DNA from 2 places in the Rhizobium sp. CB3090 genome. Region 2 is predicted to be linked to the other one. Evidence: riboswitches for the same ligand, from Rfam matches in the RefSeq annotation. Region 2 holds a riboswitch; the other holds the start of a gene.
The links. A riboswitch is a leader RNA that binds a small molecule or an ion and turns the genes downstream of it on or off. The one in region 2 is predicted to bind FMN.
Positions count from the first base shown of each region.

Region 1 (3,205 bases), on a different replicon from region 2:
CTTGCCATAGTCGAGCGAAGCCAGGATCGCCGCGACCTTTTCCTTGGCGGCCTGATCGTCCGCAGCCGCATCTCCATAGGTCGCCTGGATCGCCGAAAGGGCCAGATGGGTCAGATTGAGGATTTCCGTTTCCTTGGACTTCAGCATGTTCTGTTCGAAGGTCGCGATATTGACTTGCGTGAGGTTCGCCGATTGCCAAGTGATGAAGCTCGTGATCGCCAGTATCGCGATCACAAGCGGAATGATCGCCAGCGCAATGATCTGGTGCCTTAGCGACAAGAGATGGTCCTCCCAAGATTTCCCGGCCGATTTCGTCCGCTACTCTACTCTTCACGGACCGCCGAAACATCTTGCACTAAAGCGGCAAGGATAATGCGTGGTCAAGTATAGCGCCTGCCGAGCAAGTCACTTGTCGCTGAATGGAGTGGGTAGATGATAGCGAGTCCGGGCCGAAGAGTATGGCAATAGTGTTGCTTTCTCGCAACGATTCCGCCTGATATTCTACAATGTGAAATTGCATGCTTGCCGATTGGCCGATCTCGTGTAACATAGCCGCATCCGCAATCAAATCAGAGGAGGCGTGAAATGAAATCCATTCTCGTGTTTAATCGCTTCTCTGGCGGAACAGCCATGGTGGTGTCGATGCGACATGTATCAAACCAAAGCCACTACGGTCATCCAGGCTACTAAGCCTTCGGATTTTCTGCCCGTTTAGTATTTCCCTCATTATCTTGACGTGACCGGCTACCGGAGCGTTCGCTCGCGTTTCCGCGTCTGTATCCGCGCGTCTTTTGACCTTCGAAAGGACCTGGCTGCATAGTTGCGCCGGGAAAGAAACTATGCGTGAAGCACAATCCTTAGTTGCCGGCACTCTTGCGGCGACCGTTGATGAACTTTGCCTGAAATTCGGCGTCCGGAAGACCGCGTTTGCGTTGTTCCTCGCCGCGTGGAGGCATCAGCAAACGGTAAATCAAACCTCTCAACTGTCCAATCGTATGCGCCAGGATATCTGCCTTCCGGACGGTGAGGAAACGTCCGGATTTCCTGTTTGGAATCTCCGGGTATGGTAAAGGGTCGAACTGACTACGGGGCGAGGGGTGTCAGATACGCCTCTCGCTCCATTCCCGGCCGGCTCAGCGCAGGTCTGGAATGTTATGCAGGCATGGCACGCCCGCAATTGGGCGTCCTGCCTGCATTTATCTATAATGATTAGGCGGCGGACATTTCCCGCGTCGCCAGGTCGCGCTGACGAGCCAAATAGGCGATCAGATCTTCGATCGTCACCAGAAGAAGACCGTGCCGTTCGGCAAACTTCTCAAGATCCGGAAGCCGCGCCATGGTGCCGTCGTCATTGGCAACTTCGCAGATCACCCCCGATCCCGAATGGCCGGCAAGTCTTGCGAGATCGACGGCTGCCTCGGTATGGCCGGGACGTCCAAGCACGCCCGCCGGGTGTGCGCGTAGCGGAAAAATATGCCCCGGGCGGGCAAAGTCGTCAGGCTTCGTGCCTTTTGTGACGAGGGCGCGGACCGTTGCCGCGCGATCGGCTGCGGAAATCCCTGTCGTCGTTTCCGGAATATAGTCCACGGACACCGTGAAGGCGGTCTTCAGAAGCTCGGTATTGCGCGGAACCATGAGGGGAATGTCGAGCTCATCCAGCCTTTCACCTTCCATTGCCACACAGATCAGTCCGCGTGCGTAATTCATCATGAAGGCAATTGCCGCAGGCGTGATAGCATCAGACGCAATCACAAGGTCGCCCTCGTTTTCCCGATCCTGATCATCAACGACAACAACGATCTCGCCACGCGAAATCGCCGCGATTGCATCTTCGATTTTAGAAATTGCCATGCACTTTGCCTTTCAAGGGTTAGCCGCTTTCGCAGCATCCAAGACTTCTTTCGAAGTCACTGTTTATCCCTTGGGCGAACAAGCCTGCGGACGCGCAACAACACCGGTTGCGCTCGCACGGTTGCTCTCTTCCATCCGGACTTTAACCGTCGGCCCCGGCCTCTCACCGGGTCTGCTGACCCTCCGCGATCCACGGAGGCGCTCGCGGGCTCCGAGTTTCCTCGATACCGCCGGTGGGGAGTTTCACCCCGCCCTGAGAACGCGGATAAGATAGGCGATCGATATGGCCTCCCGCAAGAGGGCAGTTTCCCTCTCACTGTTCTTTATGCGACGCAACCGATGAACAGATTGTTTTCTCTTAACCGACCGCGGTCAGGACATGATGAGACCGCCATCGACATTGATCGTCTGCCCTGTGATGTAGGCCGCATCGTCACTCGCGAGAAAGGTGACGAGGCCGGCGACGTCTTCGCCTGAACCGGCGCGCTTCATCGGAATGCCTTCGACCCACTCCTTCATCAACTCGCCCGGACCGTAATTGCCGAGCAGCTTGCCCCAGGCCTGATCATTATAGGCCCACATGTCCGTCTCGATGATGCCAGGGCAGAAGGCATTGACGGTTATGTTTTCGGTGGCGACTTCCTTTGCGAGGCTCTGCGTGATCCCGACCACGCCCATCTTCGAGGCGGCATAGTGCGGCGTATAAATGAAGCCGTCGCGTGCCTGCCCCGATGCCGTGTTGATGATACGTCCGCCGCGACCATGCTTGCGCATGCGCAGGATCGCTTCCTGCGCGCATAGGAAGACCCCCTTGGTATTGACCGCCATGACCTTATCCCACTCGCCTTCGGTCATGTCTTCAATCCGTGCGATCGTAATGACGCCGGCATTCTGGATCGATACGTCGACCGAACCAAAGGCATTTTCCGCCGCGTCATAAAGAGCCTTCACGCTTGCTTTGTCCGTGACGTCGCCGACGAAAGAGATCGCTTTGCCGCCGTCCTTCCTGATCTGCTCGGCAACGGAGTGCACCGACTCTTCATTGGCGGAAACGACGAGATTTGCACCTTCTTTCGCAAAGCGTCTTGCGATGGCGGCACCGATGCCCCGGCTACCTCCAGTGATGACGACGGTCTTGTTTTCGAAGCGGTTCATTTGGATTTCTCCCAGTCAATCGTTATCACCAGCAGCAGAAGCCGCCGTCGACCAGCAGGTCGACACCCGTGACAAAGCTTGCCGCCTCCGAAAGCAGGAATACGGCAGGGCCAACCATCTCATCGACCGTTGCCATGCGCTGCATCGGGGTCTGCTCTTCAAACAGCTTTGTCTGGTGGACCATCTCCGGCCGGGTGTT
Region 1 is NZ_CP121663.1:118,018-121,222, forward strand. It holds gene QA646_RS19360 (cache domain-containing protein) at 1-279, opposite strand, end outside; gene QA646_RS19365 (DUF1127 domain-containing protein) at 840-1,070, shown strand; gene ribB (3,4-dihydroxy-2-butanone-4-phosphate synthase) at 1,210-1,851, opposite strand; FMN riboswitch at 1,971-2,116, opposite strand; gene QA646_RS19375 (glucose 1-dehydrogenase) at 2,224-3,006, opposite strand; gene QA646_RS19380 (SDR family oxidoreductase) at 3,032-3,205, opposite strand, start outside.
Region 1: another riboswitch for FMN. It lies ahead of ribB (3,4-dihydroxy-2-butanone-4-phosphate synthase); the one in region 2 lies ahead of QA646_RS09700 (6,7-dimethyl-8-ribityllumazine synthase).

Region 2 (3,205 bases):
GCCTTATATGCAGCTCATCGGCGCCAACCGAGCTTACGAGCCGTCGGCGCTGGCGATCATCGCGCTCGCTGTAACCTGGCTCAGCATGGGCCTGCTCCAGGCCGTTTCCCGCTTCTCCAAATCTGCTCCGATTAAGGCGTAAGGCTTCACACCATGGCTTTTCTCGAACTCACACACATCAAAAAATCCTTCGGCGAGGTGCAGGTCGTTCACGACTTCACCATGCATATCGAGAAGGGAGAGTTCATCTCCTTCCTCGGACCGTCGGGTTGCGGCAAGACGACCGTTCTGCGCATGATCGCCGGCTTCGAAACGCCGACCGCTGGCACGCTGACGATCAACGGCAAAGACCAGCGTCCGCTGAAGCCGAACCAGCGCAACATCGGCATGGTATTCCAGGCCTATGCCCTGTTTCCGAACATGACCGTGCATGACAATGTCGCCTTCGGCCTCAAGGTCGCCGGTATGGCCAAGCCCGAAATCGACAAACGGGTCAAGGAAATGCTCGGCCTGATCAAGCTCGACCATCTCGCCGGCCGTTATCCCTTCCAGATGTCGGGCGGCCAGCAACAGCGCGTAGCGCTTGCTCGCGCCATCGCTGTGAAGCCGCAGCTTCTGTTGCTCGACGAACCGCTTTCGGCGCTGGATGCCAAGATCCGCGTCTCGCTACGCGAAGAAATCCGCGCCATCCAGCAACAGCTCGGCATCACCACCGTTTTCGTGACGCACGACCAGGAAGAAGCTTTGTCGATCTCCGACCGCATCGTCGTCATGAACGCTGGCCGCGCCGATCAGATCGGCACGCCCTTCGAAATCTACAACAGGCCCGCCACCCGCTTCGTCGCCTCCTTTGTCGGCACCTTGAACCTCATCGAAGGCAAGGTCGTCGACCCGGACAGCAACCGCATCATGATTGGCGATCAGGGTGTAACCCTGAAGCAATCGGTCACCGCCTACAAGCCCGGCGACACCGTATCGCTGGCGCTGCGTCCGGAAGCCGGCTCGCTGGCAGAATCGGCCAAGGGCGACACTGCCTTGACCGGCGAAGTCTCCTCGGCTCACTTCCTGGGTTCGGTCATCCGCACGCGCATGAATGTCGGTGGCAACACCATCTCCTTCGACATGTTCAACAGCCCGGGCATGATGCCTCCCAGCGTCGGGGAAAGGGTCACGCTGCGTTTCGCCTCCTCCGATCTGCTGGTCATTCAGGACTGATCGACGGAACAATTGGACAGATTTTTCGCAAGCGCCGGGTAAATCGCCCGGCGTTTTTCTTTGATTTCTGTTGCACCGCATCTATAGTCCAGCCGTTCTCAGGGCGGGGTGCAATTCCCCACCGGCGGTATGGAGACTGGTCTCCGAGCCCGCGAGCGCCTTTCGGTTCTGCCGGAAGGGTCAGCAGATCCGGTGAGAGGCCGGAGCCGACGGTATAGTCCGGATGGAAGAGAGCAAGCCAGGTCGAAGGCTCCTTCGCATAGGGGGCTTCTGCGACCTTGCGTGTTCGCCCAAGGGATATTGAGTTAAACCCTTGAAAGGCAAAATTAATGACCATTTCCATTTCGACACAACCGGGCCGCATAGCGTTGATCCGAGCCCGCTGGCATGCCGACATCGTCGATCAGTGCGTCGATTCCTTCGTTGCCGAATGGCAGAAGACCGAGGGCGCCTCCCCCATCGACATTTTCGATGTACCGGGTGCCTTGGAAATCCCGCTGCATGCCCAGACGCTCGCGCGCAACGGCCGCTATAGCGCGATCATCGCGACCGCTTTCGTCGTCGACGGCGGCATCTACCGCCACGACTTCGTTGCCGATACCGTTCTCGACGCGATGATGCGCGTGCAACTGGATACGGGCGTGCCGATTCTTTCGACCGTGCTGACTCCGCACCATTTTCAGGAGACGGAAGCGCATATTCATTTCTTCAAGCAGCATTTCGTCATCAAGGGTCAGGAAGTGGCAAATGCCTGCCGACAGATATTGAGCGAACGCGCCAAGCTGCTGCCATCGGTGACTGTCTGAGCTAAGATGACGGAGGCGGTAAAGGCCCGCCTCCATTTCTCCGGCAAGGAGCATCGCATGACCGTCCTTAGAATTGTGCCCAATCTGCATGCTGCCGATCCCGCCAGCGCTCAAGTCTTCTATGGCGACCTACTCGGCTTAGATATCGTCATGGACCACGGCTGGATCAAGACCTTCGCCTCGAACGCACAGACCGTCCCGCAGATCAGCATAGCCAGCGAAGGCGGATCAGGCACGATCGTGCCTGATCTTTCGATCGAGGTCGACGATGTCGATCAAGTCTATCAGCGCGCCCAATCAATGCAGTTCGATATCGTCTACGATCTGAATGATGAACCCTGGGGCGTCCGGCGTTTCTATGTCCGCGACCCGTTCGGCAAGATCGTGAATATTCTGTCGCACCGATAGGCCATTCATCCCAAATCGATCTTGAAGGTCACCCGCTCCGCCGACCATAGAGTCTCGGCATAGGCGATGGGCACGCCATCGCTATCGACATCCACCTTGAGGATCACCAATACCGGTGCGGATTTTGGCTGCCGCAACAACCGCGCCTCCTCGGCACTCGGCATGCGTGCCTCGATCTCCGTCGACAGACGCACATAGTCGTGGACGCCGTAGCTCACGAGCGCCGCGCTGATAGTCTCGTATTGCAGCCTCGCTCTATCGAAATCAGGAAAGCGGTCGGCCGGATAATAGCTGTCGCCGAGTTCGACGGGAACGCCGTCTGCCGTCATCACGCCGCGGCGATGGATGACCGGCGCGCCGGACGCTAGCTTCAGCCGCGCCGCGACCCGTTCCGACGCTGCAACGATCTCATGGATCAGTAATTCACCGCCCGGCTCGAATCCCTGCTCGATCAAATTCTTGGAGAACCGCGTCTTCTTCGACAGCGTATAGTCGAGAGCCCCTTTATGGACAAAGGTTCCCCGCCCTTGCTCGGCACGCACGAGGCCCCGCTGCTCCAGATGACCGAGCGCCTGGCGGACGGTGAAGCGGCTGACGCCGAAGCGTTCCATAAGCTCGGGCTCGGTCGGCAATTTGGCGCCGGGAGCAAAGGTCCCGGCGGCGATATCAGCCGCCAGGATTTCGCCGATCTGATGCCAGAGAGCGCTGCCGCTCTTGCGATCGATCGTCTCCATGTCACAGGCGCTTTTCGAGCCGGAACAACAGCTTGTATTCGG
Region 2 is NZ_CP121662.1:2,003,217-2,006,421, forward strand. It holds gene QA646_RS09690 (ABC transporter permease) at 1-142, shown strand, start outside; gene QA646_RS09695 (ABC transporter ATP-binding protein) at 154-1,215, shown strand; FMN riboswitch at 1,306-1,454, shown strand; gene QA646_RS09700 (6,7-dimethyl-8-ribityllumazine synthase) at 1,545-2,021, shown strand; gene QA646_RS09705 (VOC family protein) at 2,079-2,429, shown strand; gene phnF (phosphonate metabolism transcriptional regulator PhnF) at 2,435-3,163, opposite strand; gene QA646_RS09715 (methyltransferase domain-containing protein) at 3,165-3,205, opposite strand, start outside.